Regions from separate parts of the Kribbella sp. CWNU-51 genome, predicted to be linked through region 3. Evidence: riboswitches for the same ligand, from Rfam matches in the RefSeq annotation. Region 3 holds a riboswitch; each other region holds the start of a gene.
The links. A riboswitch is a leader RNA that binds a small molecule or an ion and turns the genes downstream of it on or off. The one in region 3 is predicted to bind ZMP and ZTP.

Region 1 (9,676 bases), on a different contig from region 3:
GTTCTCCTCGTGGCGGACCTCGAAGCCGGCGTCCTGGGCCTCGGCGATGATCCGGCCGGAGCCGATCAGCTCGCCGTCGGGGAAGATGTAGCGGTCGATGAACGCGCCGGTGGACCGGAAGCGGTTGTCCGGGCGGGTGATGCTGTGGTTCAGCAGCCGGCCGCCGGGCTTCAGCCGGTCGAGCAGGAACCCGAAGTACGACGGGTAGTTGCGCACGCCGATGTGTTCGGTCAGGCCGATCGAGCTGATCGCGTCGAAGTCGCGCTCGGCGACGTCCCGGTAGTCCAGGAAGCGGACCTCGGCCAGGTGCTCGAGTCCTTCCCGTTTGATCGCCTCGTTGGCCCACTCGGCCTGGGCGGACGACAGCGTGACGCCGAGGGCACGAACGCCGTACTCGCGGGCCGCGTGCCGGACCATGCCGCCCCAGCCGCACCCGACGTCGAGGAGTCGTTGCCCGGCCTGAAGGTCGAGCTTCCGCGCGACCAGGTCGTACTTCTCGTACTGCGCCTCCTCCAGCGAAGCCTCCGCGGTCGGATAGACGGCACATGTGTAGGTCATCGACGGGCCGAGGATCCACTCGTAGAACGCGTTCGACACGTCGTAGTGGTGGTGGATCGCCGCCTTGTCCCGGGCCTTCGAATGCCGCAGCCCCTCGAAGGTACGACGCCACTTCGGCAAGTGCTCCTGCGGTGGGGGAGGCGGTGGCTTCAGGTGACTCCAGCCGAGTCCGCGGACGATCCGCAGCGCCTCCGCCGTCGTCGGACGCTCGAAGTGCACCTGGTTGAGCATCATCCGCATCAGGTCGTACGGGTTGCCCTCGTGGATGCCGGTGATCTCCAGATCGCCCATCACGTACGCGCGGACCAGGCCGAGGTCCCCGGGTGCCGTGAGTACGTAGGACAGGCCGCGCTCGGAGGCCAGATGCATGTGGATCGGCGAGTCCTCCGGGCCGGTCGCGCTCCCGTCGTACGCCGTGAACCGGAACGGCAGGCCGGCCGGAGTCACCGTGGTCAGTGCGTCAGCGATCGAAACCTGGGTCGCGAGCGTCGTCATCGGCGCGTCACCGCCTTCTCGTAGAGCCCGGTGAGCCGGGCATTCGGGTCGTAGCGTTGCTTCACCTCGGTCAAGGCCGGGACGTTGTAGAGCCGGTCGAAGGTGTCTCGGTCGTAGTACGCGTCGGAGTACAGCGATTTGTGCCCGCCGAACTCGGCCACCGCGGCCTCGATCCGCCGGTTCACATCACCGTCCGAGGCGCCGGGGGCGATCGCCACGGTGCCCCAGAAGCCGACGTTCACGTAGGTCTCGCCGGGCTTGAGCGGGTACAGCGGCCAGTCCGCCGACCCGCGCAGCCGGAGCGGGCACAGCCAGACCGGCCGCATCCCGACCTCGGCGTCGAACCAGCGCAGGAACCCGGCCAGCCGGTCGACCGGGATCTCCACATCCTGGACGACGCGTTCGCGATCCGGCCGCCCGCGCCGGCGGTCGAGGCGTGCTGCGACTTGATGCCGGTTCTCGAAGCCGACGATCTTGTGGAACACGTCGCTCCGCCGCCAGCGTCGCGGCCACAGGCGCCGTACCACCGGATGCTGTGCGCCGAACGCGGCCGAGCACCAGAACCAGTCGGTGTCCCAGCGCCACAGATAGTCGTGCGCGGTGAGGAAGTCCGCCGGCCGCTGCTGGATCGAGCGGTAGTAGATCTGCTGGCCCGTGTAGTCGCTGGTCCGCACGGCGGCGTCGCTGTTCCGCCCGAGGGTCAGGTACGCCTCCGACGGGCTGAACGCGACCCCGTCGACGAACTGCACCGGCTCCCCGTCGTACGTGCTTGAGGCAACGATCTCGTCGATCGCCGGGGCCAGCTCGTCGAGGCCGAGGCGGACGTGCCGGAGGGCGACGTACGGCGAGATCCGGTCGAGCTCGATCGTCAGCCGGGTGGCGTAGCCGAGGGTGCCGTAGGAGTTCGGGAACATCCGGAACAGGTCCGCGTGCTCACCCTCGGGGCGCGCGGTGACCAGGTCGCCGGCGCCGGTGAGGATGTCGAGTTCCAGCACGGACTCGTGCGGCAGTCCGGCCCGGAACGACGACGACTCGATGCCGAGCCCGGTCACCGCGCCGCCGAGCGTGATCGTCTTCAGTTGCGGCACGACCATCGGGGTCAGCCCGTGCGGGAGCGTGGCCGCGACCAGGTCCTCGTAGGTGCACATGCCCTGGACGTCCGCGGTCCGCGCGGCCGGGTCGACGCTGATCACGCCGGTGAGCTTCGACACGTCCAGGCCGGGGCGCTCGACGTCCGTCCGTGGGCGGAACAGGTTCGAACTGCGCTTCGCCAGCCGGACTGGCTCGCCCGGAGAGATCCGCTGATACGACTCCCGCAATCGCCCTACGGCCTGATCATGCTCGAGCGTCGCCGCCAGATCCGATGTCGAAGGCACCGATCCAGAGTACGACGACGTCCGGTGTCTGGCACGGGTGTTCAAAAGTGTCCTTCCACCCGAGTAGGTTCGTGGGCATGGCTGATGTGGTGAAGGCATGGCTGCCCTGGGAGGACCCGGACACCTTCCTCGGCGGGCTGCCCGCGGGGTTCGACGTCGACTTCTACGACGGCGGGGAGCGGCCGGAGTCGCTCGCCGAGGTCGAGGTCTACGTGCCGGGATACATGGGTGGCTCCCGGGTGATCGACATCGTCAGCGAGATGCCGAGCCTGAAGGTCGTGCAGCTGCAGACCGCCGGCTTCGAGCACGTGCTGCCGCACCTGGCCGAGGGCGTGACCCTGTGCAACGCGCGGGGGGTCCACGACGCGTCCACCGCGGAGCTCGCGGTCGCCCTGATCCTCGCGTCGTACCGGCGCCTGCCGCGGGCCGTCCGCGACCAGGAGCAGCAGGTCTGGCCCCGCTCGTACGACGAGGTCGACGACTCACTCGCGGATCGCACGGTGCTGATCCTGGGTTACGGGTCGATCGGGGAGGCGCTGGAGCGGCGGCTGAGCGGGTTCGAATGTGAGGTGATCCGGGTCGCGCGGAGGGCTCGGGACGGCGTACATCCGATCACCGAGCTGCCGGAGTTGCTGCCGCAGGCGGATGTCGTCGTTCTGCTGACGCCGGCGACTGCGGAGACGCGCGGGATGGTGGACGCGAAGTTCCTGGCGAGCTTGAAGGACGGCGCCCTGTTGGTGAACGTTGCTCGCGGTGTCGTCGTCGACACGGACGCATTGCTGGCCGAGCTCGCCACGCGACGGATCAGCGCCGCGCTGGACGTGACCGACCCCGAGCCACTGCCCGCCGGTCATCCGCTCTGGTCGGCTCCGAACGTGCTGATCAATCCGCACCGGGGCGGTGCCTCGACGGCGTTCGCGCCGCGGGTGGCGCGCCTGGTGCGCGCACAGCTGGAGCGCTACGTCTCCGGCGAACCGCTGATCAATGTGGTGGCAGGTCCATCACGCTGAACGAGGAGGACGACGATGTCCGAGGCCGTACTGCTGATCGGGACCAAGAAGGGGCTCTGGATCGGCCGGAGCGATGCCGCCCGCCAGAACTGGACTCTGGACGGGCCGCACTTCGAGATGCAGGGCGTGTACGCCGTGGGCATCGACACCCGGGGTGAGCGGCCGCGGATGTTCGCCGGCGGGACCAGCGAGCATTGGGGACCGGCCATCTTCCACTCCGACGACCTCGGTGCGACCTGGGCCGAGCCGCCGGAGGGATCGATCGGATTCCCGGCCGACGCCGACGCCTCACTCGAGCGGGTCTGGCAGATCCAGCCCGGACCGGCCGGTCAGCCGGGGGTCGTGTACGCCGGGAGCCAGCCGTCGGCGCTGTGGAAGTCGACCGACGGGGGAGTGACGTTCGAGCTGGTCCGCGGGCTGTGGGACCATCCGCACCGCAAGGAGTGGGGCGCCGGCTTCGGCGGTCAGGCGGTGCACACGGTGCTGCCGCATCCGACCGATCCCGAGCAGGTCAGCGTCGCGATGTCGACCGGCGGGGTCTATCGGACCGCCGACGGCGGCGCGTCGTGGGAGCCGGCGAACCACGGGATCCAGGCGAAGTTCTTCCCCGACCCCTACCCGGAGTTCGGTCAGTGTGTGCACAAGCTGGCCGCGCATCCCGCCGTACCGGAGCGGATGTTCGCGCAGAACCATCACGGCGTCTACCGGTCCGACGACGGTGGGGCGATCTGGAAGTCGATCGCGGACGGGCTGCCGTCGGACTTCGGGTTCCCGATCGCGGTGCATCCGCACGAGCCGGCGACGGTGTACGTCTTCCCGCTGATCGCGGACGCCAACCGGATCCCGACCGAGGCCAAGTGCCGTGTCTACCGCTCCCGCGATGCCGGAGCGACCTGGGAGCCGCTGACCACGGGCCTGCCCGATGTGTCTTATGTCCCGGTCCTGCGTGACGCGCTCACCACCGACACCGCCGACCCGGCCGGTGTGTACGTCGGCACCCGCGACGGCTGCGTCTACGCCAGCGCCGACGCCGGTGACACCTGGGTCGAGGTTGCACGTCACCTGCCGGATGTGCTCACCGTGCGCGCCGCGGTGATCTGATGATCTCCGTCCGCCTGCCGACCGTCCTCCGGCCGTTTGCGGGCGGAGCTGAGTGCGTCGAGGTCGACGGCTCCACCGTCGCCGAGGCCTTCGCCGCCCTCGACCCGGTGCTGCGACGGAGGTTGACCGACGAGCAGGGCGCCGTCCGCCGGCACGTCAACATCTACCTCCACAACGACAACATCCGCGACCTGGACGGGCTGGGGACGAAGCTGAGCGACGGAGATGAGTTGCTGATCCTGCCCAGCGTCGCGGGCGGTTGACACCGCGCCAAAGGAAAAGACTGCAGTCCGGGTGACGGGCAGCGATCGGTTGGTGGCGTAGGGGTGTGCCCCGGGAACGAGGGGTTGTGACGGGCGTCGGGCCCGGCTTACTGTCGGCGGAGGGGTCGACGGCGGGGCCGTCGCCTGGGGGGCGCCTGGGGGAGGGGGCCCTGTGCACGCGTTTCTGGATCGTCTCGGCCGGGGGGCCGCACGGTTCCACTGGTTCGTGATCGCAGGCTGGCTGGTGCTGGTCGTCGGATTGTTCGTGCTGCGGTCCGCGTTCGGCGGCACGTACGTGAACAACTACACGGTCCCGGGCAGCGAGTCGTCGGCCGGACTGAACATCCTGAACAAGGACTTCGCCACCGCAGGCGGCTACTCCGGTTCGATCGTCTTCCACGCGAAGACCGGCACGGTGTCCGAGCAGGCCGAAGCGGTGAAGACGTCGATGGCCGCCGTCGCCAAGCTGCCTGACGTGGTCTCGGCCGTCGATCCGCTGGCGACGTCACAGACGGCGTACATCTCCAAGGACGGCAGCATCGTCAACGCTCCGGTCTCCTTCTCGGTGGTGCCGGCGTCGCTCGACAGCAGCTACCTCGACAAACTGGATGCCGCCGTCCAGCCGGCCAGGGCCGCCGGGCTTCAGGTCGAGTACGGCGGAGGCGCCGGCCAGATCGGGAAACAGGCGGACGACACCCTGTCAGAGGCCATCGGCCTCGCGCTGGCACTGTTGTTGCTGTTCCTGATGTTCCGGTCCATCGTCGCGGCCGGACTGCCGCTGATCGCCGCGATCTTCAGCGTCGGCGGCGGGCTGGCCATCCTCGGTCTGCTCGCGGCGGTGAAGGAGTTCCCGGTCTCGGCGCCGACGGTCGCCACACTGCTCGGGCTCGGCGTCGCGATCGACTACGGGCTCTTCATGGTGTCGCGCCATCGCGAGCAGCTCGAGGACGGGATAGGAGTCGAGGAATCGGCCGGCCGCACTGAGTCGACATCCGGTGCGGCCATCCTGGTCGCCGGCGGGACGGTCGTCATCGCGATCCTCGGCCTCTACGTCTCCGGCGTACCGTTCGTCGGCGCGCTCGGTCTGTCCTCGGCCATCGTCGTCGCGGTCACCGTACTGGCGGCGCTGACCCTCATCCCCGCGATGCTCGGCCTGGCGAAGTTCCTCGTCCTCAACCGCAAGGACCGGCACCATCTGGTGGAGGAGCGGGAGCTCGAGGCCGGGCTCCCGGACGAGCGAGCCGTGGCGGAGCACCGGGCGGAGGAGCGCGAGCAGCGCGACCTCAAGCACGAGCAGAGCGCGTTCGCCCGCTGGGGACGCAAGGTGAGCGATCGGCCGTGGCCGTACGGCATCGCCGCCACCCTCGTGCTGCTCGTCCTGGCCATCCCACTGTTCTCGATGAATCTGGGCCAGCTCGACGCCGGCACCGATCCGGCGGCGGACTCGAGCCGGAAGGCGTACGACCTGGTCGCCCAAGGGTTCGGCCCGGGGGCCAACGGTCCGCTGACGGTCGTCGTACAGCTCCCGTCCGAGAGCTCGACCGACAAGCAGACCCTGCTGACCGGCCTCACGTCCACGCTGCAGAAGACCGCCGGGGTCGCCGCCGTCCAACCGGCGACCATGAACAGCGCCGGTACGACGGCGATCATCACCGTCATCCCGACCACGTCACCGTCGTCGGCGGAGACCGAGGATCTGGTCAACCGGATCCGCGACGACGTACTCGCGGGGCAGCAGGAGCCGACCTTCGTCGTCGGCACCACCGCCGGGTACGTCGACTTCACCGAGAAGGTGGCCGGGCGGATGCTGTGGCTGATCGGCGCCGTGGTGCTGCTCGCGTTCCTGCTGCTCACCGTGGCCTTCCGCTCGCTGCTGATCGGGGTCAAGGCCGCGATCCTCAACCTGTTGTCGGTCGGCGCCGCGTACGGCGTGATCGTCGCGGTCTTCCAGTGGGGCTGGGGATCCTCCCTGGTCGGGATCGACGAGAAGGTGCCGATCCCGTCGTTCGTGCCGATGCTGATGTTCGCGATCGTGTTCGGTTTGTCGATGGACTACGAGGTGTTCCTGCTGTCCCGGGTGCACGAGGCCTGGATCGCGACGAACGACAGCCATCGCGCCGTGGCGATCGGGATCGGCGCGACAGCGCGGGTGATCACGACCGCGGCGGCGATCATGATCGTGGTCTTCCTGAGCTTCGTCCTCGACGACGACCCGACGGTGAAGATGCTGGCGGTCGGCATGGCCGTCGCCGTCCTGATCGACGCCAGCATCGTCCGGATGGTCCTGGTCCCGTCCGTCATGACGCTGCTGGGCGACCGGGCCTGGTGGCTGCCGGGCTGGCTCGACCGCATCATTCCCGACATCCAGCTGGAAGGCGGTCCGCAGCCGGCCCCGGCCGAGCGCGAGCCACCCAAGGTCGACGTCGCCTGATCAGTGCCGGAACAGCCGGACGCCGGTCGGCGACCAGGTGATGCCGTGCGCTGCGCACGCCTTCGCGACCTCGTCGGACCGGATGGACCCGCCCGGCTCGGCGATATGCGCGACGCCGTACCGGTGCGCTTCCTCGACGTTGTCGACGAAGGGGAGCGCACCGTCGGACACCATCGACACATCCGCGAGCGCGTCAGTCGAACGGCGCGCCCACCACGCGGCAGCCTTCTCGCCGGCGAGCCGACTGCAGTCCACCCGCGATTGCTGCCCGGCGCCCACGCCGATCGTCATACCGTCCTTGACCATCGCGACCGTGTTCGACTGCGTGTAGCGCACCACGATCAGCCCCAGCAGGAGATCCCGGGCCGCCGCATCCGACACCGCGGGATCCAGCAGCTCACGAGTCAGCGGTACGTCGTCCCGCCGCTGAGTCAACCGCAGTCCGTAGAACTCGCGAACCTCTTCCGCCGGCGGCTCGAACGCCGGGTCCGCCTCCAGCACCAGGAAGCTCCCGCGCTTCTTCGCAGCCAACGTCCCGACCACGCCATCGTCGTACCCGGGCGCGATGATCCCGTCCGACACGACACGCTTGAGCACGCCGGCGAGCTCCGCGTCGACTGGATGCGAGACGGCAACGAAGTCGCCGTACGACGACTTGGGATCGGCATCGCGGGCACGCAGGTAGGCGCCGGCCACGCTGCCACCCAGCGCCGCCCCAGCGGGCGACACGTGCTTGTACGACGCAGCCGCCGGTACGCCGAAGGCACCGGACGCCTCGCGGACGAGCTGCCACCCGGTCAGGGCATCCAGGACGTTGATGTACGACGGAAAGCCCGAGACGACTGTGAACGGGGAGCCGTCGAGAGCCGTCATCGTGGCGGGCTGGTGGGGATTCATGCCGTAGCGCATCAGGAGCCTCCGAACGAGAGCCGGAGGCGCCCAGGCGGACGACGCCTTGTCCACAACCCGCTCCCCGGTGGTACTCCACCCTCGCCAGTCGCGGTCTACCAACACCTTAGCCCGGATCCATAGACCGGTCCGGCGCTCGTCCCGCAATCCCGCCCACCGCCTCCGACCTACTCGAGGGGATATCCGGCTGACGCATCGGTGGGTGGTTCGTTCGCGTCCTTCGGGTCCAGGCGGTCGGCCGTGTTGTGTCGGTTGCCGCCGGGGGTGGGAGGATGTCGTCCCGGATTGGGTGGGAGATCCTCCCCAGCCTGGCCTGGCCGGCCCGTGGGTCTCGGCGTGGGCGGACGTGGGGCACTCACTAACCCGGTCCGTCAGCCGCCGAGGGCTCGCGGCCGAGCGGGACATCGCCGGCATCGCGCTGCTTGGTGAGTGGCGCAGGTCCGGTCAGCGCCGCGGCATCACCAGACCCGTCCCCGCCGCGGGGAGGGCTGTGGGCGGACTTCCAGGCCATCACAATCGCCGAGACGCTGGGCCTCTCCGTGGGAGACCTTCGTCGTCGCCTCGTTGTGATGGCCTGGCGATCCGGTCGACGGCACGGGCAACACCCACGGAACCGACCGGAGCGCCGGATATCCCATGACAGGGCTGCCATCGCGGGATGCCGGACCGGTCAGCATCCACGGATCCAGACTTAGGCGCGCCAGACTCCGGTCCAGTCATAGAGCGCAGCGGTGGTCGCGTACTCGCGGAGGTACGCAATGCGGCCTTGGTCGAGTCGCGCGATCGTGCCGCCGTCGAAGGCGCCGGGTTCGCCTTTCCACGTGCACTCGAAGCGCCACTCGACGATCAGCGTGTCGCCGGCCGCTGCCGATGACGTGATCTCCCAGGCGTCGACGGTGCCGCCGGCACCGAACCAGGCGTTCATCCACTGCTCGACCCGCGCCTTGCCCCGATAGACCGGCCCATACGACTCGATCACCACGCAGTCGTCGGTCAACGTGTCCAGAACGGCCGCGATGTCGTGCCGCCGCCACCCGTCGACGTACGCCTCGAGTCGGGTGCGACCGCTGTCGGTCGGCGGGTGACTGATTCCGGTCATGTCGGCCTCCTGTCACGGCAGTCTCGTGACCGCGCCGGGTGGGATCGGATACCAAAGGTCTCGACGCACCGGATCGGTGCCTATGGCAAGACGTCCGCACCTGACCGGTGCCTACAGCAAGGATGGTGCCCGGTGGGGCTTCCACGATCTTTACCGATACCGGCGCTGCTGGCCAGCGGCGCCCTGGCGCTGTCCGGGCTGACTGCTCCAGTCACTGCTACCGCAGCGCCGACAGCCGGCACGCCGGTCGTCCAGCCGGCCCCCGTACTCAGGAGTCCCGCCACAGTCACGTTGCTGACCGGCGAACACGTCACGCTGCGGCCCGGCCCGGACGGGAAGCCGCAGGTCGACGTCCGGTCCCGCGACGGTGCGCCCGCGGTCGGGTACGCCGTACGCAACGACCACGGCCGGATCAGCGTGATCCCGCACGACGT
Region 2 (9,676 bases), 630 kb from region 3:
CGCCTAGGCGGCGGTCGGCGGGGTGAGGATGCGATGCATGATCAGGACCTTAGCCAGTCCGGGCGCGTCTGCCGACTGAATTACATCCGGAGTTGGGAGGCGCCGTTGAAGTCGAGGACGGTACCGGTGGCGAACTCGGCTTCTGGAGAGGCGAAGTAGAGGATCGCGGCAGCGACCTCCGAAGGGTCGGCAACTCGTTCGAGCGGGCTTTCCAGGCGGCGGCGGTCGTAGCCGTCGCCGTCCAGGTGTACGGCGGCCATGTCGGTGACCGTCCAGCCGGGGGCGATCGCCGTCACCGCGATCCCCTCTGGTCCGAGCGCCCGGGCGAGGGACTGGGTGAAGGAGACGATCGCTGCCTTCGAGGCGCCGTACGCGGGCTGGTTGGGCTCGCCGCGGAACGCGCCGCGGGAGGAGACGTTGACGATGCGGCCGCCGCGGCTCATATGGCGGACGGCGCACCAGGTGACGTTCGACGGGCCGACCAGGTTCACGGCGAGGGTGTCGGCCCACGCCTGCTGCCATTCGGCGTACGTCGTCTCGCGGATGCGGTGCGGATGGTAGACGCCGGCGTTGTTGACCAGTACGTCGATGCCGCCCAGACCAGTCGCCGCGTCGTCGACCATCGTCTGGATCGCGACCGGGTCGGCGAGATCGGCGTGTGCCAGCACGTGTCCGGTCCCCGGCAGCTCCTTCAGTACCTGGGCCGCGGCGTCGGCCGATGCGCTGTAGTGCACCGCCACCCGATCCCCCGCGGCCGCGAAGACCCGCGCCGTCGCCGCACCGATGCCCCGCGAAGCTCCCGTCACCAGTACCGAACGATTCATGCTCCCGATCCTTTCATCACGAGAGCACGGGCTACGGCCGCGGGTTCACGTCCCGGCGGTACGACTTGGAGGCGCGCGCCCACTGTTTCTTGGTCTCGGCGCGGAGGCGGAGGTCGTTGCGGCGGGCCATGAACGCGGCCTCGCGCTGCAGCTTGGTCCAGCTCTCGTAGCGACGGACCGGGAGCGTGCCGTCCGCCAAGGCCGCCTGGACCGCGCAGTCTGGCTCAGTGAGGTGCGCGCAGTCCTTGAACTTGCACTGCTCGGCCAGCGCCGTGATGTCCGGGAACGCAGCTGCCAGCCCCTCCCCCGACTCTTGCAGGCCGATCCCCCGCAGCCCTGGCGTGTCTATGACGACCCCGCCGTTAGGCAGCACGATCAGCTCGCGCCGCACCGACGTATGGCGTCCCTTGCCGTCGTCACGGATGTCCTGCACATCCAGAAGCTCCACACCGGCCAGTGCGTTCACCAGCGAGGACTTGCCCGCGCCACTCGATCCCAGCAACGCCATAGTCGCGTTACCGTCCAGCAGCGACCGCACTGCCGCCAAACCGTCGCCAGTGGTCGCACTGCACACCAGTACGTCGGCACCGGGCGCAGCGTTCGCCACGTCCTCGGCAACAGCGTCGGCGTCGCCGACAAGGTCGGCCTTGGTCAGTACGACGACAGGCCGCGCACCGCTCTCCCACGCCAGCGCGAGGAAGCGTTCGATCCGGCCGATGTTCGGCTCGGGATGGAGGCCGACCACGATCGCGATCACGTCGACGTTGGCGGCCAGCACCTGGCCCTTCGACGTACCGCTGACCTCGGCGCGGACGATCGCCGAACGACGAGGCGCCAGGGACTCGAGCGTGATCCGCTCGTCCGGCCAGAACCGCAGTACGGCCCAGTCCCCTGTACATGGGCCGGCCTGCGCGTCACTGGCCATCGCCGCAAGGATCGCACCGGACCAGGTCGCGCGGACCGGCCCGTCCTCGGTGAGTACCGTCGCCAGGCCCCTGTCGACCCGGGCGACGCGTCCCGGTACGAGGTCACGCGGGACGGACTGCAGGAAGTCGGCCGTGGAACTGTCGAGTCCCAGGGCCTGGAGTGTGGCTGACATGCGGCGAACCTTTCGGAGGGTCCGGCCGCGAGATCAGCTCAGCGGACGGACGGTGTGGGAGACATCGGCCCGGTGGGCCCGATGGAAGCTCATGGCGGTGCCTCCCTTCCAGTCCTGCGGTCCTGATCGAGGACCGCTTGTCGCGATGCCGTCAGCGTAGGTCGTCGCCCTCACCTTTCGCACCGGATTTTCCGACTGAGGCAGGTTTGCGATCCGCCTCGTCCGCAGCGTCAGAAGCAACGGGCGCGTCAGGAACCGCGGGCGCGTCAGAGGCGGCAGGCTCCTCGACGACGCGCGGCCGATGCTCACCGAGCGCCTCGACCTTCCGCGCAACGGCGGTCTCCGGCCGCTCCTCCACCGTCAGCGGGGTCACCGGGTGCTCGTGGTGGTGCCGCTCCGGCTCCGCCTTCATCACCGGCTCGACCTCGTCCTCCTCGGCCTCCTTCTGCGCGGCGAGCTCCACCACCCGCGCCTTGTGCGGCCACAGGCGGTCGACGACGGCATTCAGCGCCGCACCGATCAGTACGGCGATCGCAGTCATGTACAGCCACATCAGTACGGCGATCGGCGCCGCCAGCGGACCGTAGATCGACGTACCGCCGACCGTGCTCTGCAGGATCCACCGCAGCACGAAGCTGCCCAGGATCCAGATCGACAACGCCAGGAACGACCCCGGCAGGTCCGACACCCACGGCGTCCGCAGCGGCACCGACAGGTGGTAGAGCGTGTTCAAGAAGCCCGCGGACAGGATCGTCACGACGGGCCAGTACAACTGGTTCAGGAAGTCCAGCCGGTGCGGCAGCAGCGCGTCGACCGCGTTCGGGCCGGCCAGCACCAGCGGCAGCACGATCACACCGATGACGAGGGCGGCGCAGTACAGCGAGAACGACAGGGCCCGGGTCCGGACGATGCCGCGCCTGCCACCCATCCCGTACATGATCGTGATCGTGTCGACGAACACGTTCAGCGCGCGGCTGCCGGACCACAGCGCCAGCACGAAACCGATCGAGATCACATCCGGCCGGCCGCCGTTCAGCACCTGGTTCAGGGTCGGCACGATCACGCTCTGCACCGACTCGTCGGTGAGCGCGCGGGCGGCGAGCGCGGCGATCTGCTGCTTGATGTCGGCGATCGTCTCGACTTCGAAGTACTTGCTCGCGATGTAGCCCAGACTTCCGGCCAGCCCGAAGATCAGCGGCGGCAGCGAGAGGATGGCGAAGAACGCCCCCTCGGCCGCGAGACCGGTGACCCGGTAGCGCATACACACCCCGACGGTCTGGGTCAGTAGCTTCCAGGTCGTCGCGGGGACTTTGCGGACCCATGCCAATGAGAGGGAGCTCCCACCACGGGGTCCTGCCCCTGAACGTGCCATACCGCTTACCGTACTGACATGGCGGACCCATTTGCTGTAACGAACCAGGCTCCCCCACTGCAGGGGGTGAACTTCTTCACCGACGACACCCCGCTCGGTGACGCTCTGCGTCCGTACGCCGATCTCGCCCGCGACCCCGGTCTGCACCGGATCGGCGCGGTCGCGGGCTCCGAGGAGGCGCTCGCGCAGGCCCTCCCGGCCAACCAGCACCCGCCGGTCCTGCGCACCCACGACCGCTACGGGAACCGGATCGACGAGGTCGAGTTCCACCCGTCCTGGCACTGGCTGATGGAGCGTGCGGTCGGGTTCGGGCTGCAGGCCGCGCCGTGGACGAGCGACCGCCCGGCGCCGCATCTGACCCGGGCCGCCGGGTTCTATGTCTGGTCCCAGGTCGAGCCGGGTCACGGCTGCCCGATCTCGATGACGTACGCCGCGGTCCCGGCGCTCAAGGCGGACGAGCGGCTCGCGAAGGAGTGGATCCCGCAACTCGCGGCCACGTCGTACGACGTACGCCGGTTGCCCGCGGCCGAGAAGACCGGCGTACTCGCGGGGATGGGGATGACCGAGAAGCAGGGCGGCTCGGACGTCCGGGCCAATCTGACCACCGCGACGCCGACCGGGCCGGACGGTGAATATCAGCTGAACGGTCACAAGTGGTTCTGCTCGGCGCCGCAGGTCGATGTCTTCCTCGTACTCGCGCAGGCGCCGGACGGACTGAGTTGCTTCGTCGTGCCCCGGGTGCTTGCCGATGGCAACCGGAACGCGTTCGCCCTGCAACGGTTGAAGGACAAGCTCGGGAACCGCTCGAACGCGTCCAGCGAGGTCGAGTTCCACGGCACGATCGGCTATCGCCTCGGCGACGAGGGCGCCGGCGTCCGCACCATCATCGAAATGGTCGCCGCCACCCGCCTCGACTGTGTGCTCGGCTCGGCCGCCCTCCAACGCCGCGCCCTCGTAGAAGACCTCTGGCACACCCGCCACCGCTCGGCTTTTGGTGGGCTCCTCGCCGACAAGCCCGCGATGCAGAACGTCCTGGCCGACCTGGCCCTGGAGAGTGAGGCGGCAACCGCTCTGGGGATGCGGCTTGCGGCTGCGGCCGACGCGTCGGCCGGTGGAGACGAGCAGGCCGCCGCGTTCCGCCGCATCGGGCTGCCGTTGGCGAAGTTTTGGGTGTGCAAGCGAACGCCTTTCATGGTGGCGGAGGCGCTGGAGTGCTTGGGTGGTAACGGGTTCGTCGAGGAGTCCGGCCTTCCCCTCCTGTTCCGCGAGTCGCCGCTGAACTCGATCTGGGAAGGATCGGGGAACGTCAATGCGCTCGACGTCCTCCGTGCGCTCAGAAGGCCGGAGTCGCTGGACGCGTGGCTGCTCGAGGTCGGCGCGGCACGGGGTGCGGACGACCGCCTCGATGCCGCGGTGAACGACGTACTGGAAACGCTTGCCGATGTGTCCGAGGCGGAGGCCGGCGCGCGCCGCCTCGCCGCCCGGATGGCCGTCTGCCTCCAGGCGTCCCTGCTCGTCCGGCACTCGGCACCCGAGGTCGCCGACGCCTTCGTCGCGTCCAGGCTGGCCGGCGACTGGGCCGGCGTCTTGGGCACCCTCCCCCGCACCACCCCCTTCGCCCCGATCCTCGCCCGCGCCCTCTGATCGCGTTGCGTCCGAAGATCCGAGGGTTGTAGGCCACAGTTCTTCGGACACAAGCCGCAGGAGAAGGGTGTGTACGCGATAGGGTGAGCGGGTCGCGACTGGCGCGCTGAGGTGGAGAACCACCGGGGAGCGAAGACCGTCGGCACCGTGCGCCTGGGTGCCTTCGACCCACTGCAACCGCAGGAGAGACAACGATGACTCAACCCTTCGATGCCGCCGCCGCATCGGCCGCGTACCGCAACGCGCTCGAGGTGATCGGCGCGGTGGAACCGACCATCGCCGGCGCGATCAAGGCCGAGCTGGCCGACCAGCGCTCGTCGCTGAAGCTGATCGCGAGCGAGAACTACGCATCCCCCGCCACCTTGCTCACGATGGGCAACTGGCTCTCGGACAAGTACGCCGAGGGCACCATCGGGCACCGCTTCTACGCCGGCTGCCAGAACGTCGACACCGTCGAGCAGGCCGCGGCCGACCACGCCACGGCCCTGTTCGGCGCGCCGCACGCCTACGTCCAGCCACACTCCGGCATCGACGCGAACCTGGTCGCCTTCTGGGCGATCCTGGCCCAGCGGATCGAGTCCCCGGCGCTGGCCGAGGCGGGCGCCAAGCACGTCAACGACCTGTCCGACGAGGACTGGACCAAGCTCCGCAAGGCGCTCGGCGACCAGAAGATGCTCGGCATGTCGCTCGACGCCGGCGGTCACCTGACCCACGGCTTCCGGCCGAACATCTCCGGCAAGATGTTCAACCAGCACTCCTACGGCACCGACGCGGAGACCGGGCTGCTCGACTATGACGAGGTCGCCCGCAAGGCGCGTGAGTTCAGGCCGCTGATCCTGATCGCCGGCTACTCGGCGTACCCGCGGAAGGTGAACTTCGCGAAGATGCGCGAGATCGCCGACGAGGTGGGCGCGACGCTGATGGTCGACATGGCCCACTTCGCCGGCCTGGTCGCGGGCAAGGTGTTCACCGGCGACTTCGACCCGATCCCGCACGCGCACGTCACCACGACCACCACGCACAAGTCGCTGCGCGGCCCGCGCGGCGGCATGGTGCTGTGCCAGCCGGAGTACGCCGACTCCGTCGACCGCGGTTGCCCGATGGTGCTGGGCGGTCCGCTTAGCCAGACGATGGCGGCGAAGGCGGTTGCGCTCGCCGAAGCCCGGCAGCCGTCGTTCCAGGTGTACGCGCAGGCGGTCGCCGACAACGCGGTCACGCTGGCCGAGGGCCTGATGAAGCGTGGCGTGAAGCTTGTGACGGACGGGACCGAGAACCACCTCGTGCTGCTCGACGTCTCGTCGTACGGCATCACCGGCCGGCAGGCCGAGTCCGCGCTGCTCGACGCCGGCATCGTCACCAACCGGAACGCCGTACCGCGCGACCCGAACGGCGCCTGGTACACCTCGGGTGTCCGGATCGGCACGCCGGCGCTGACCACCCGTGGTTTCGGCGGCGACGAGTTCGACCGGGTCGCCGAGCTCATCGTCGACGTCCTCTCGGCCACCACGCCGACCACGACGTCGGCCGGCGCCCCGTCCAAGGCGAAGTACGTGCTCGCCGACGGCGTCGCGGACAAGACCAAGGCCGCCTCGTCCGAACTCCTCGACAAGCACCCCCTGTACCCAGGCCTCGAGCTCAGCTGACTCGCGCAGCGCCCGCTTCCACACTCCTGGGAGCGGGCGCTCGCCGTTGTGGCATCAACACGGCGGCGAGTACGGCGCCTGCGACTGCGATTCCCGCGGACACCCACATGGTGGTGTTGAGACTGGTCATGAAGGCGTCCCGGACATCGTTCAGCAGGTCGGCGGAGCCCGACTTCGCCGCAACGGCGAGCCCGCCACCGAGCCCCTTCTCGACCGCATCCGCGGCTTGGGCGGGTAGTCCGGTCGTGTCGACTCCTGCGCGGTAGACCGAGTTCAGCACCGTGCCCAGGACTGCGACGCCGACCGTGCCGCCGACCTGACGGAACGCCTGCAGCAGCCCGGATCCGGTCCCGGCCCGCTCCGGATCGACCACACCCAACGCCGCGTTCATTGCCTGCGGCAGCGAACACCCAAGACCGAAACCGACCACCACGAACCAGATCGCGGTGTACCCGTACCCGGTGCCGAGCTCCGTGAAGGCCCCGAGCACGAACCCGAGGGCCATCGCGACGAACCCGGTCATCACCACCAGCCGGGTCCCGGCCTTCGCCTCCACCGGCTCGGCCAGCTTCGCGCCGAGCGTCATCCCGCCGATGAACGGCAGCAACTTGAGCCCGGTGTGCAGCGCGTCCGATCCGTTGATGCCCTGGAAGTACTGCGGCATCGTGAACAGCAACCCGAAGATCGCGAACACCGACACCGTGAGCAGCACAGCGCCGCCGGTGAATGTCTTCTCGTGGAACAACCGCAGCTCGATCAACGGCCGCGTGGTCCGCCGCTGCCAGAGCAGGAACCCTGCGATCAGTACGACGGCCAGTCCGAGGAACAGCATGGTGACACCATCGGACCACGACGTCTCGCCGGCCTTGGTCACGCCGTACACCAAGGATGCCAGGCCAGCACTGGAGAGCACGATGCCAAGCCAGTCGATCGCCGCCGAGAGCTTCGGGTCTCTGGGACGAGCAGCGTGACCGCGACGGCCGCGATCAACGCGATCGGGACGTTCAGCGGAACAGCACGGTGATCAGCGACAGCGCCACCGGAACGATCATCGCCGCACCGACACCGAGGAACGCCCGGGCGGCGATCAGGGTCTCGGCCGAGTCGGCCAGGGCGCAGGCGAGCGACGCGGCGCCGAACAGGGTGAGCGCGATCGCGATGATCTTGCGTCGCCCGTACCGGTCGCCGAGGAGACCGGCCGGCAGCAGCAGGGCCGCGAGGACGAGGTCATGGATTCAAATTATCAGAAGTTTGTGATAGTTGCGATACATCAAATTATTGTAAGCTTCAACCATGGCGCAGGAACCGAGCCCGGAAGAGATAAGCCAGTTCGTCGAGCGCTTTGCCGGCGTGCTGGCCAACAGCGGCGTCCCGACGATGTCGGCCCGGGTGATGGGCCGGATGCTGGTCAGCCCGACCGGCACGATGACCGCTGCCGAGCTGGCCGAGTCGCTCAAGATCAGCCAGCCCGCTGTCTCCGGCGCGGTCCGCCAACTGCTCCAGGTGTCATTCATCTCCCGCGAGCGGCTGCCCGGGTCCCGCAAGGACCACTACCGGATCCGCGACGACGTCTTCGCCGCGATCCTCGAACGCCGCAACGACGCCCTCGGCGAATGGGAGTCCAGCAGCCGCGCCGGCGCCGACCTCTTCGGCCCCGACTCCCCCGTCGGCCACCGCCTCACCGAAGCCGCCGACTTCTTCGCCTTCATCAAGACCGACCTCGACCAGATGATCAAGCACTGGCGGTCGGAGCACCCGCGCTGAGGCCTGTCAGCGGATCGGTGGTGGCGGCAGGACAACCTGCATCCGCCGTGCAACCGCGAGCGCGACGTCGTCCGACCCATGCGGCGCGACAACCTGAACACCCACAGGCAATCCGTCCGCCAAACCGGCAGGGACGCTGACCGCGGGATGGCCGGTCACGTTGAAGGCCCAGCACGGGTCGCCGGTGACGATGCTGGACTCGTGCTGGTCGTAGCCGTGGGCAACAGTCAGCGTGGTCGGGGTGATCAGGGCATCCACTTCGGCGAAGAGATCGGCGAGCGCTGTGTTGTTGTGATCGCGGACCTCGCGAGCCCGGTTCGCCGCGGCTGCGTCAGCACCGCGGCCGGCATCCAGACCCGACAGCACCGGCCACGCCTCATCAGTCGGGAGAAGCTCGAGCGGTACGTCGACCACGGTGACGCCGGCATGAGTCAGCCGCTCGCGGATCACGTGGTCGACCGCAGGGTCGGCCAGATGGCGGCCGAGGGTGGGGTGGTATGCAATCCGCCACGAACGATCGTGAACGGTCGGGACCGGCCACGCCGGCAGGGCAGTCGGGTCGAGGCGGTGTGGACCGCTGGCGATGCTCGTCGCCAGGATCATGTCGTCGAGATCGGCACCGATGAAGCCGGCGGTGGTGAGCCCGCCGAGGGCGCGACCAACCGGGCGCGGGATACGGCCGTAGGTGCCTTTGAAGCCGACCACCCCGCAGAACGCGGCCGGGATCCGCAGTGAACCACCGGAGTCTCCACCAGTTGCCAGCGGTACGACGCCGGCCGCGACCGCCGCCGCACCACCAGCGGTCGAGCCACCAGGCGATCGCGACAAGTCCCATGGGTTGCGGGTGTAGTCGCGCCCGTTCCACCCGAAGGTCTGCGAAATCGCGCCGGGCCGGGCGCGAGTCGACGTACCGATCGGGATCGCGCCGGCGGCCACGAGCCGGCTGATGATCGGCGAGTTGTCCGGCGTCCTTGCCTTGATGAAGAACGGGACACCCGCGAGTGGACCGGTGGGCTCAAGTCGTTCGGCTGCTGCCCGGGTGCCGGCGACGTCCAACTCGTCGACGAAATGGAGCAGCGGGTCGAGGCGCAGGGCAGCGTCGAGCGCCTGGTCGACGACCTCGAGTGCAGTCCGCTCGCCGGATCGCACCTGAGCAGCGATGGACGCCGCGGTCACACGCCCCCAGCGACGCGGCGCACGTTCTCCCAGTCGACCTGAAGCACCGGGTGAGTTTAGCGTCAGCGGGTCAGTGCGTAGACGGCGATGGCGGCGAAGTCGTCGGCGGGCTCGGAAGCCTGCCAGGATCGTACGTCGTCGACGTACCGCGAGC
Region 3 (9,676 bases):
CCGGCCTCGGCGTCCCTGACCTGACCTTGATCCCCATCGACTGATTAGAGGACGACACCTTCGATGAGCGTTCCGTTCTACGTCTCGCCCGAGCAGCTGATGCGGGACCGGGCCGACTTCGCCCGCAAGGGCATCGCCAAGGGCCGCAGCGCGATTGCCCTGCAGTACGCCGACGGCATCCTGTTCGTCGCGGAGAACCGCTCGCCCGCGCTGCACAAGGTGGCCGAGATCTACGACCGGATGGCGTTCGCCGCCGTCGGCCGGTACAACGAGTTCGAGAACCTGCGGATCGCCGGCGTCCGGCTGGCCGACATGCGGGGGTACTCCTACGACCGGCGCGACGTCACCGGCCGCGCGCTGGCCAACGCGTACGCGCAGACCCTCGGCGCGATCTTCTCCTCCGGCGGTGAGAAGCCGCTCGAGGTGGAGATCCTGGTCGCCGAGGTCGGCGTCAGCACGGCCGAGGACCAGATCTACCGGCTCACCTACGACGGCTCGATCGCGGACGTCCGCGGGTACGCCGTGATGGGTGGACCGGCTGAGCAGGTCGCGGACTACGTCGGCGAGCACTTCAAGGAGGGCATCTCGCTGGCCGGCGCGCTCCGGCTGGCCGTGGATGCGCTCAGCCACGACGGCACCGAGGTCCGCCAGCTGACCCCGGACCAGATCGAGGTTGCCGTCCTGGACCGGACCCGGACGCAGGTGCGCAAGTTCAAGCGGATCTCCGAGGAGACGCTGGCGCGCATCCTGTCCGAGTCCAGCCCGGACGAGACTCCGACCGAACCCGTCGAGGCAAAGCCCGCTGAGGACGCCACGCCGGCTTCCTCGGCCGACGACACCCCGGTCGCGCCGGCGGACGACGACGTACCTATCGCGCCGCCTGAGGAGCCGGACGACAACCGGCCGCTGTGAGCGAGTCAGCTGAAGGTTCAGCCGCCGCGGACTCCGCGGCGGCTGAGCTGTCTCGTCCCGGCGACCCGGAGCCGTGGGAGTTGCTCGGCGAGGAGCCGGGGTTCCACCGGTTCCTGACCGTGAACCTTCGGCGCTACCGGCTGCCGGACGGGCGCGTGGTGGAGTGGGACGTGTTCGGCCCGAAGTCCGCGGAGGGCATCACGGCGGGCATCACTGTCCTGCCGCTGACCCCCGAGGGCCGGATCGTGACCGTCCGGATGTTCCGGGCCGGACCGGATCGAATCGTCACGAACCTTCCCGGCGGGCTGGTCGAGCCAGGGGAGGACCCGGCGCTGGCCGGTGCCCGCGAACTCGAGGAGGAGACCGGGTACACCTGCGAGTCGCTCGACCTGGTCGGCTGGCAGTGGTCGTCCGCGTCCTCGATCTATCGCAAGTACGTCGCGATCGCGCGCGGCTGCCGTCCCGACGGGAAGCAGGCGCTGGACGAGACGGAGGACTGTGTCCCGGTCGAGCTGACAGTGGACGCGTTCCGCACCGAGCTCCGGACTCCGGGCGCGATGACGGGAATCGATGCCGCGTACCTCGCTCTCGACCACGCCGGACTTCTCTGAAAGCTTGGGATCGTGACCCCAGAACCGCAGCAGACCACCCGCCGCGACGACGGCTTCGACCTCGGCGACACGATCGGGCTGGTGCACGGTCCGACCACTGACCCGGACGCCGAGCGCGTCGTCCGCGAGACGCTGACGCGCGCCGGCGTACAGACCATCATCGACGGAGAAGCGGCCGTCACGATCCGGTTGGGCGGAGGCGGCCTCGAAGTACGGCCCGCTGAAGGGCTGCCGGCCGAGGGGTACGTCGTTGCCGTCGGGAGCAATCAGGTCGTGCTCGAGGGCGTCGACGGGCGCGGCACCTTCTATGCCGCGCAGACCTTCGCACAGCTTGTCCAGGGCAACCACCTGGACGGCGTCGAGATCCGCGACTGGCCGACGATGCGGTACCGCGGCTCCATCGAAGGCTTCTACGGCACGCCGTGGTCGCACGCCGACCGGCTCGATCACCTTGATTACCTCGGCGCGCACCGGATGAACACGTACCAGTACGCCCCGAAGGACGACCTGTACCACCGCGAGCAGTGGCGTGACCCGTACCCGGCCGACAAGCTGGCCGAGCTCGGCGAGCTGATCGAGCGCTCGCTGCGGAACAAGGTCGACTTTACCTTCGCGCTCTCACCCGGCCTCTCGATCCGCTACACCGACGACGCCGAATTCCAGGCGCTGATCGCCAAGTTCGAGGCGCTCTACGAGCTCGGCGTCCGGGCGTTCAATGTCCCGCTGGACGACATCGAGTACGAGAAGTGGCACAGCGCCGAGGACGAGGAGATGTACGGCGCCGGTGGTGGCGGGGCCGGGCGGGCGCAGAGCGACCTGCTGAACCGGATCCAGCGCGAGTGGGTGGCGACCAAGCCGGATCTCGCCCCGCTGCAGATGGTGCCGACCGAGTACTACGACGTGACCGAGTCGCCGTACAAGCAGGCGCTCCGGGAGCAGCTGGACAGTGCGGTCGTCGTGCACTGGACCGGGATCGGTGTCGTCCCGCACTCGATCACGAGCGCACAAGCGGCCGAGGCGAAGGCGGTGTTCGGGCACGACATCCTGATCTGGGACAACTACCCGGTCAACGACTACGCGCACGGCCGGATCCTGCTCGCGGACTACAGCAACCGCGAGCCAGGCCTGGCCGACCAGGTCGTTGGCGTGATCTCGAACCCGATGAACCAGGCCGGGGCCAGCAAGATTGCGCTCTACTCGTTCGCGGAGTTCGGCTGGAACCCGGCGACGTACGACCAGCAGGCGTCCTGGCGTCGCGCGATCGCCGAGCGGGCCTCCGGCGATCCGGAGACGATCGCGGCGCTCGAGGTCTTCGCCGACCTGACGACGTACGACGGGAAGCTGCACCTGGCGAACGCGCCGGTGCTGGCCGCGAAGATCGCCGAGTTCTGGGCGACCTGGGAGGGCGGCGACCTGGCCGGCGCGATCGCGGAGCTCGAGCCGTACTTCGAGGCGATCGAGAACGCTCCGGCGCAGATCCGCGCCGGTGTGTCCGACCCGTCCTTCGCCGACGAGACCGATGCCTGGCTCGACGCGAGCTTCTACTGGGGTCAGGCGCTCCGCGAGGCCCTCCGCGTCCTCGAAGCAGGAGCCGAGGGCAACAGCTCGGACGTCGCCACCAGCCGGGCCCAGATCAACCACCTGGTCACCCAGGCCGAGGAGATCCGCGACATCCGCCTCCCGCACTCCCAGACCTACCCCCGCATCGGCGACGGCGTCGCCGACACGTTCATCGCCGAGGTGACCGCCCGGGTATCCTGACCGGTGGGCCGCGACTGGCGTTGAGGTGGGGAACCACCGGGGAACGGCCTGCCGGAAATCCGGCTGCGCCGCGCGCCTGGGCATCTGACCTGTTGTCGACGCCCGAAGGAGTGCGCGCATGACCACTGCAGAACTGATGACCGGGACCGACCTCGCCGCGGAGATCGTGGCTCAGGCGGCCGCCAGGGCGAAGGCTCTGGAGGAGAAGACCGGCGTGCAGCCGTGTCTGGCGACGGTGCTGGTGGGCGATGACCCCGCGTCGGCGACGTACGTGCGGATGAAGCAGAACCGGTCGAAGAAGGCCGGCATCGCGTCGCGGAGCGTCGTACTCCCCGCGGAGACGACCACCGGCGAACTGGTCGCCGAGATTCACAAGCTCTCCAGCGACCCGGCGGTGCACGGGATCCTGCTGCAGCATCCGGTGCCGGCGCAGATCGACGAGCGGGCCGCGTTCGAGGCGATCGATCCGGCCAAGGACGTCGACGGCGTGACGATGCGGTCGTTCGCCGCGATGGCGTTCGGGGATCCCGGGTTCCGGTCCGCGACGCCCGGCGGGATCATACGCCTGCTGGAGGCGTACGACGTACCGATCGCCGGGGCGCACGCGGTCGTGATCGGCCGCAGCCCGATTCTCGGCAAGCCGGTCGGGATGTTGCTGCTGGCATCGAACGCGACCGTCACCTACACGCACTCGCGGACCGTCGGCCTGCCGGAGATCGTCCGGACCGCGGACATCGTGGTGGCGGCGGTCGGCAAACCGGACTTCGTCCGCGGCGACTGGCTGAAGCCGGGAGCGGTCGTGGTCGACGCCGGATACAACGAGGGCAACATCGGCGACGTGCACTTCGAGGAGGCGGCCCAGGTCGCCCGCCTGATCACGCCGGTCCCGGGCGGCGTCGGACCGATGACGATCGCCCTCCTGCTGGAGCAGGCCGTCGACGCCGCCGAGGCTCAGGCGGGCTGAGTCAGCGGTCGCACCCGCCGTCCTTGTCCCGGCGGGAGTGCGGGCGAGCGAGATCGTCGATGCCCTTGTAGGCGTACGGATCGGTCCCGGCCACCATCACGATGTCGCGGTAGTCGTGCTTGCCGACGTGGACTCCAGGTGGCACGGACTGCCAGGGGAGCAGCGACTCCGCGCTCATGTAGTGGTTGGCCAGCGCCCGGCGGAGGCCGTGCCGGCCGGTGTTCGGCAGTGATCGGTGCAGCAGATAGCCGTTGAAGATCACCGCCGAACCCGCGGGCACCTCGACCGGGACGGCGTCGTCGTCGGTGTACGGGAAGTCGAACGCCTCCACCGTGCAGTCGAAGCGGAGATCGTCCTGCTCCCGGTCGGGGTAGATGACACCGCGGCGGTGGGAGCCCGGCAGAACCCACAGGCAGCCGTTCTCCACGGTGGCATCGTCGAGCGCGATCCACACCGCGGTCAGCGAGCGGTCCCTGGTCGGGATGAAGAACTCGTCCTGGTGCCATGCCTGGCCCGGCTTCCCCTCGGGCTTGATGAACAGCATCGATTGCATGGCCTTGACGTTCGGCCCGATCACCGCGGTCAGCGCCGCGACCACCCGTGGCGCCCGCAACGCCGCGAGCGCCACGTCGGACACCTTGTGCGGCTGGTGGATGCACAGGTACTTGCGCAGGACGTCCGCGGTCGGCTCGGCGGCCGGACCTCCGTCGATGACGCCGAGGTCACCGCGGCAGAGAGCCTCGGCCGCGGCATGGAGCGCGGTGACCTGGTCAGGCGACACAGCCTGATCGAGGACGACGAAGCCGTCCCGCCGGAAGGACTCGACCAACTCGTCGGTGACCTCGGCGAAGCTCGGTACGGCGGTGACAGGCTGCATCTGATGCTCCATCCGGCCTCGGGGGCGATGACCGGCTTCACGGTCTCAGAGCAGACCAGGCCCGGCCAATGTCGCGCGCGTGCGGATTACTATCTGTTCGTGACATCGCAACCCCCGGTGATCAGCGTGAACTCCGTGGTCCAGGTCGCGGACTATCCGCCCGGGGCGACCTATGGCCCACGCACGCTGCCGAACTACGAACTGCTGTGGATCCTGAGCGGTTCGGCGCGGTGGCGGACCGACGTGTACGACGATGCCGGCGTCCGGCAGGCGACCGTGGAGGAGGACCTTCGCCCGGGCACGGTGGCATTGGCTCGGCGCGGGAACCGGGATGCTTATATCTGGGACTGCGATCGCTCGTCGCGACACGCGTACGTGCACTTCCAGATCGAGGACTTCGGCGGACTCGGCGATCCGTCGAGTTGGCCGTCGGTGCGATCCCGGTCCGATCCGAGCCTGCTGGACGGGCTGTGCACCTACCTGCTGGACCTTGCCGGCGTACCGTCATCGTCGGTCCGGGGACATAGCGACCGGCTTGTGGCGACGATGCTGGAGGTCTTCCTCAGCGCTCCGGCCGGCCAGTCGCGCGAGGAGCTGCCGGATGCTGTCCGGCGCCTGGTCGACCATGTCGCGACCGTGTGGGCGAGGAGCGGCCCGCGAATCATCTCCGTCCCGGAGCTGGCCGCCGCGGCGAATCTGTCGGCTGGACACCTGCACCGGCTCTTCCGGGAGCGGTACGCCTGCGGACCGGCGTACGCCCTGGATCTGATCCGGCTGGCCCGGGCTGCGACCGCGCTCCTGCGCACCAACGCGACGATCGCGGAGATCGCGTCCGACTGTGGCTACAGCAATCCGTACCACTTCTCCCGCCGATTCTCCGCCGCGTACGGCCAACCGCCGGGATCGTTCCGCCGTCGTCGGCAACTGACTGATCCGCTCGCACCGGTCCGGGACGCCGGGCTGCTTCCGGTGGCCCGGAGGCTGCTCGAGGCGGCACTATCCGAGACGGCTGTCCACTCTCTGACCACTCTGCTCTAGGGTTGGAGACAGACGACCAAGGAGGCGAAGACGTGGCGGTACGGGCGATCCGGGGTGCCACTCAGCTCGACGTGGACGAGCGCGAGCATCTGCTCGAGCGGTCCGCGGAGCTGGTGCGGGCGGTCCTGGAGGCGAACGATCTGGAGAACGAGGATCTGATCAGCATCCTGTTCACCGTCACGCCGGATCTGCACTCGGAGTTTCCCGCCGTGGCCGGCCGCCAGATCGGGCTGACCGACGTACCGCTGATGTGCATGCAGGAGATCGCCGTCCCGCACGCCCTGCCGCGCGTGGTCCGGCTGATGGTGCACACCGAGACCCCACGTTCCCGGGAGAAGATCCAGCACGTCTACCTGCACGGCGCGGTAGCTCTCCGTCCAGACCTGACGGGCGCCCAGTGACCGAGCTGCGCGGTCCGGTTCGGATCGTCGGCACCGGACTCATCGGTACGTCGATCGGCCTGGCGCTGGCGCGGTTGGGTGTCGTGGTGGAGCTCGTCGATGCCGATCCGGACACCGCGCTGATGGCCGAGCGGATCGGCGCGGGTTCGCGGCTGGTCCAGATCGAGCCGCAGCTCGTGGTGGTCGCCGTACCGCCGGATCACGTCGGCGCGGTGATCGCCGAGCAGCTGGAGCAGACCGACGCGGTCGTCACCGATGCCGCCAGCGTGAAGTCGAAGCCGCTCGCCGACGCGGGCAAGCTCACCGGCGACCTCAGCCGGTACGTCGGCAGTCACCCGATGGCCGGCTCCGAGCGCAACGGGCCACTCGCCGCCCGCGCGGACCTCTTCGACGGCGCGACCTGGGCGATCACCCCGCACGGCACCAGCTCGCCCGAGGCGATCGAGCTGGTACGGCGGCTGGCCGAGGCGGCCGGGGCACGGACCGTCGAGCTGTCTGTCGAGGACCACGACCTCGGCGTCGCCCGGGTGTCACACCTGCCGCACCTGATGTCGGCGCTCGCCGCGGGCACGCTGGCCGACGCGCCGACCTCGCACCTGCAGCTGTCAGGCCAGGGCGTCCGGGACGTGACCCGGATCGCGGCCGGCGACCCCAAGCTGTGGACCCAGATCGTGTCCGCGAACTCGACCGCCCTGACCGGCCTGCTCGAGCAGATCCGCGGTGAGCTCGATCGCCTACTCGTTGCCTTGGGCAAGGAAGAGGCCGCCGAGGAGCTGACCTCGATCCTCGGGCTCGGCGTCTCGGGTGCGGTCCGGGTGCCGGGCAAGCACGGTACGCCGCATATCGACCTGGTGACCGTGCTGGTGACCATCCCCGACCGGCCCGGTCAGCTGGCCCGGTTGTTCGCGGACGCGGCCGAGTCCGGCGCGAACGTCGAGGACCTGCGGATCGACCACAGTCCGGGCCGTCCGGTCGGTGAGGTCGAGCTGGCGGTCAAACCCGGTTCGGTCGACCAGTTGGTCGACGTACTGACCGAGCGCGGCTGGGTCGTCCACCGGTAGCCGGTCCTGATCGGCGGATTGTCCCCTGCCACAGGTAATCTTCGGGGCATGATCATCGCTGTGGACGGCCCGAGCGGCTCCGGTAAGTCGAGCACCGCGCGAGGCGTCGCCAGCCGGCTGGGGCTGCGCTACCTGGACACCGGAGCGACGTACCGGGCGGTGACCTGGTCGGCCCTCGAGCACGGCCTCGACCTGGACGACACCGCGGCGGTCGCGCAGCGGTCCCGGGATCTGCGGCTCGAGGTCAGCACCGACCCGGCGCACCAGTTCGTGATCGCCGACGGGACCGACGTGACGACCGCGATCCGGGAGCCGCGGATCAGCGAGACGGTCTCCAAGATCGCCACCAACCTGGACGTCCGCAAGGAGCTGATCCGGCGCCAGCGGGCGATCATCGACGACGCCCAGCCGACCGGCGGGATCGTGGTCGAGGGCCGAGACATCGCCACCGTGGTCGCGACCGACTCCGAGCTCAAGGTGCTGCTCACCGCCGACCAGGACGCCCGGATGGCGCGCCGCGGCGCCGAGCTGGCGGCCGGGGCGGTGACCGCCGAGCAACTCCGCGACCAGATCGTCCGCCGGGACGCCGACGACGCGACCGTGTCGGAGTTCCTGGTCGCGTCCGACGGCGCGGTCACGATCGATTCGACGCATCTGTCCCTGGAGGAGGTCATCGACGTGATCAGCCGTCTCGCGAAGGAGGCCGAGGCCGCCCCGCGCGGGCCGAAGTCATGACAGAGCGCATCGCAGCATGACCGCGGAGCTGACCGGGCACCTGGAGTTGCCACGCACCGACGATCTGCCTCGGCTGCCGTACCGGCTCGCGCTGCCGATGCGCACGGTCGCCAAGCCGTACTTCCGGCGCAAGTACAAGCTGACCGTTCACCACGAGGACCGGTTCCCGCGAACCGGTCCGGTGCTGATGACCCCGAACCACCTGAGCCTGCTTGACGGGCCGCTGCTCGGGGCGATCGCGCCCCGGATGCTGCACCAGCTCGGCAAGATCGAGGTGTTCGGCGGACTCCAGGGCAAGATCCTCCGGCGGATCGGGCAGATCCCGGTCGACCGATCGGCGTACGACGTCCTCGCGGTCCGGCAGTCGATCAAGGTGCTCCGCGACGGCCGGGTGCTGAACATCTACCCCGAAGGCACCCGCGGCCCGGGCGACTTCAGCCGGATCCGGATCGGAGTGGCGTATCTGGCCATGGTGACGGGCGCGCCGATCCTCCCGGTGGCGCTGCTCGGGACCAGGCTGCCGCACGGCGACGTCGAGGGTTTCCCACCGGCCGGGAGCCGGGTCGATGTGGTCTATGGCGAGCCGTTCACGGTGGAGCGCGTACCCTTTCCCAGGAGGCATTCCGACGTACGCGCGGTTGCCGACCAGATCGGCGACGTGCTGCGAGCCCATGTGAGGGCGGCCGTCGAAGCCACCGGCCACCCCCTCCCGGGCGCGCCAGACAAGAAGGACCCTGATGACTGACCTGCCCACCGGCTACGACTTCGCCGAGCCTACGCACGACCGTGAGGACACCGGGCCGCTGCCCGTGCTCGCGATCGTCGGCCGGCCGAACGTGGGCAAGTCCACGCTGGTCAACCGCATCATCGGCCGCCGCGAGGCCGTCGTCGAGGACACCCCGGGCGTGACCCGGGACCGCGTCTCGTACGACGCCAACTGGGCCGGCCGCGGCTTCACGGTCGTCGACACCGGCGGCTGGGACCCGGACGCGGTCGGGATGGCGGCCCTGGTCGCGGCGCAGGCCGAGGTCGCGATCAACGCGGCCGACGCGGTGCTGTTCGTGGTCGACGCGACGGTCGGCATCACGGATGCGGACGAGGCCGTCGTACGGGTACTGCGGAAGTCCGGGAAGCCGGTCGTGCTCGCGGCGAACAAGGTCGACGACCAGCGGGTCGAGGCCGAAGCGATGAACCTGTGGAGTCTCGGCATCGGTGAGCCGTTCCCGGTCTCGGCGATGCACGGCCGCGGCACCGGCGACATGCTGGACGCCGTACTGGCCGCCCTGCCCGAGGCGCCGCCGGAGCGCGACCCCGAG

Region 1: linked by a shared signal. The riboswitch ahead of ACXC9Q_RS34345 (5-aminoimidazole-4-carboxamide ribonucleotide transformylase) and the one ahead of ACXC9Q_RS03235 (bifunctional 5,10-methylenetetrahydrofolate dehydrogenase/5,10-methenyltetrahydrofolate cyclohydrolase) in region 3 are both predicted to bind ZMP and ZTP.
Region 2: linked by a shared signal. The riboswitch ahead of ACXC9Q_RS06335 (glycine hydroxymethyltransferase) and the one ahead of ACXC9Q_RS03235 (bifunctional 5,10-methylenetetrahydrofolate dehydrogenase/5,10-methenyltetrahydrofolate cyclohydrolase) in region 3 are both predicted to bind ZMP and ZTP.

The regions. Positions count from the first base shown of each region.
Region 1 is NZ_JBSXMZ010000044.1:6,521-16,196, forward strand. Features, by position in the region: gene ACXC9Q_RS34315 (class I SAM-dependent methyltransferase) at 1-1,053, opposite strand, end outside; gene ACXC9Q_RS34320 (FAD-binding oxidoreductase) at 1,050-2,429, opposite strand; gene ACXC9Q_RS34325 (2-hydroxyacid dehydrogenase) at 2,507-3,439, shown strand; gene ACXC9Q_RS34330 (WD40/YVTN/BNR-like repeat-containing protein) at 3,455-4,540, shown strand; gene ACXC9Q_RS34335 (MoaD/ThiS family protein) at 4,540-4,803, shown strand; gene ACXC9Q_RS34340 (MMPL family transporter) at 4,976-7,234, shown strand; gene ACXC9Q_RS34345 (5-aminoimidazole-4-carboxamide ribonucleotide transformylase) at 7,235-8,143, opposite strand; ZMP/ZTP riboswitch at 8,165-8,245, opposite strand; gene ACXC9Q_RS34350 (nuclear transport factor 2 family protein) at 8,835-9,242, opposite strand; gene ACXC9Q_RS34355 (S8 family peptidase) at 9,375-9,676, shown strand, end outside.
Region 2 is NZ_JBSXMZ010000004.1:887,556-897,231, forward strand. Features, by position in the region: gene ACXC9Q_RS06315 (SDR family NAD(P)-dependent oxidoreductase) at 81-824, opposite strand; gene rsgA (ribosome small subunit-dependent GTPase A) at 856-1,923, opposite strand; gene ACXC9Q_RS06325 (YhjD/YihY/BrkB family envelope integrity protein) at 2,075-3,184, opposite strand; gene ACXC9Q_RS06330 (acyl-CoA dehydrogenase family protein) at 3,314-4,939, shown strand; ZMP/ZTP riboswitch at 5,026-5,105, shown strand; gene ACXC9Q_RS06335 (glycine hydroxymethyltransferase) at 5,134-6,582, shown strand; gene ACXC9Q_RS06340 (MFS transporter) at 6,575-7,495, opposite strand; gene ACXC9Q_RS06345 (MFS transporter) at 7,587-7,817, opposite strand; gene ACXC9Q_RS06350 (GbsR/MarR family transcriptional regulator) at 7,876-8,346, shown strand; gene ACXC9Q_RS06355 (amidase) at 8,353-9,522, opposite strand; gene ACXC9Q_RS06360 (glycoside hydrolase family 9 protein) at 9,585-9,676, opposite strand, start outside.
Region 3 is NZ_JBSXMZ010000004.1:253,686-263,361, forward strand. Features, by position in the region: gene prcB (proteasome subunit beta) at 1-24, shown strand, start outside; gene prcA (proteasome subunit alpha) at 64-912, shown strand; gene ACXC9Q_RS03225 (NUDIX hydrolase) at 909-1,523, shown strand; gene ACXC9Q_RS03230 (beta-N-acetylglucosaminidase domain-containing protein) at 1,536-3,284, shown strand; ZMP/ZTP riboswitch at 3,285-3,373, shown strand; gene ACXC9Q_RS03235 (bifunctional 5,10-methylenetetrahydrofolate dehydrogenase/5,10-methenyltetrahydrofolate cyclohydrolase) at 3,403-4,248, shown strand; gene ACXC9Q_RS03240 (phytanoyl-CoA dioxygenase family protein) at 4,250-5,125, opposite strand; gene ACXC9Q_RS03245 (helix-turn-helix domain-containing protein) at 5,225-6,163, shown strand; gene aroH (chorismate mutase) at 6,196-6,564, shown strand; gene ACXC9Q_RS03255 (prephenate dehydrogenase) at 6,561-7,625, shown strand; gene cmk ((d)CMP kinase) at 7,674-8,360, shown strand; gene ACXC9Q_RS03265 (lysophospholipid acyltransferase family protein) at 8,377-9,105, shown strand; gene der (ribosome biogenesis GTPase Der) at 9,098-9,676, shown strand, end outside.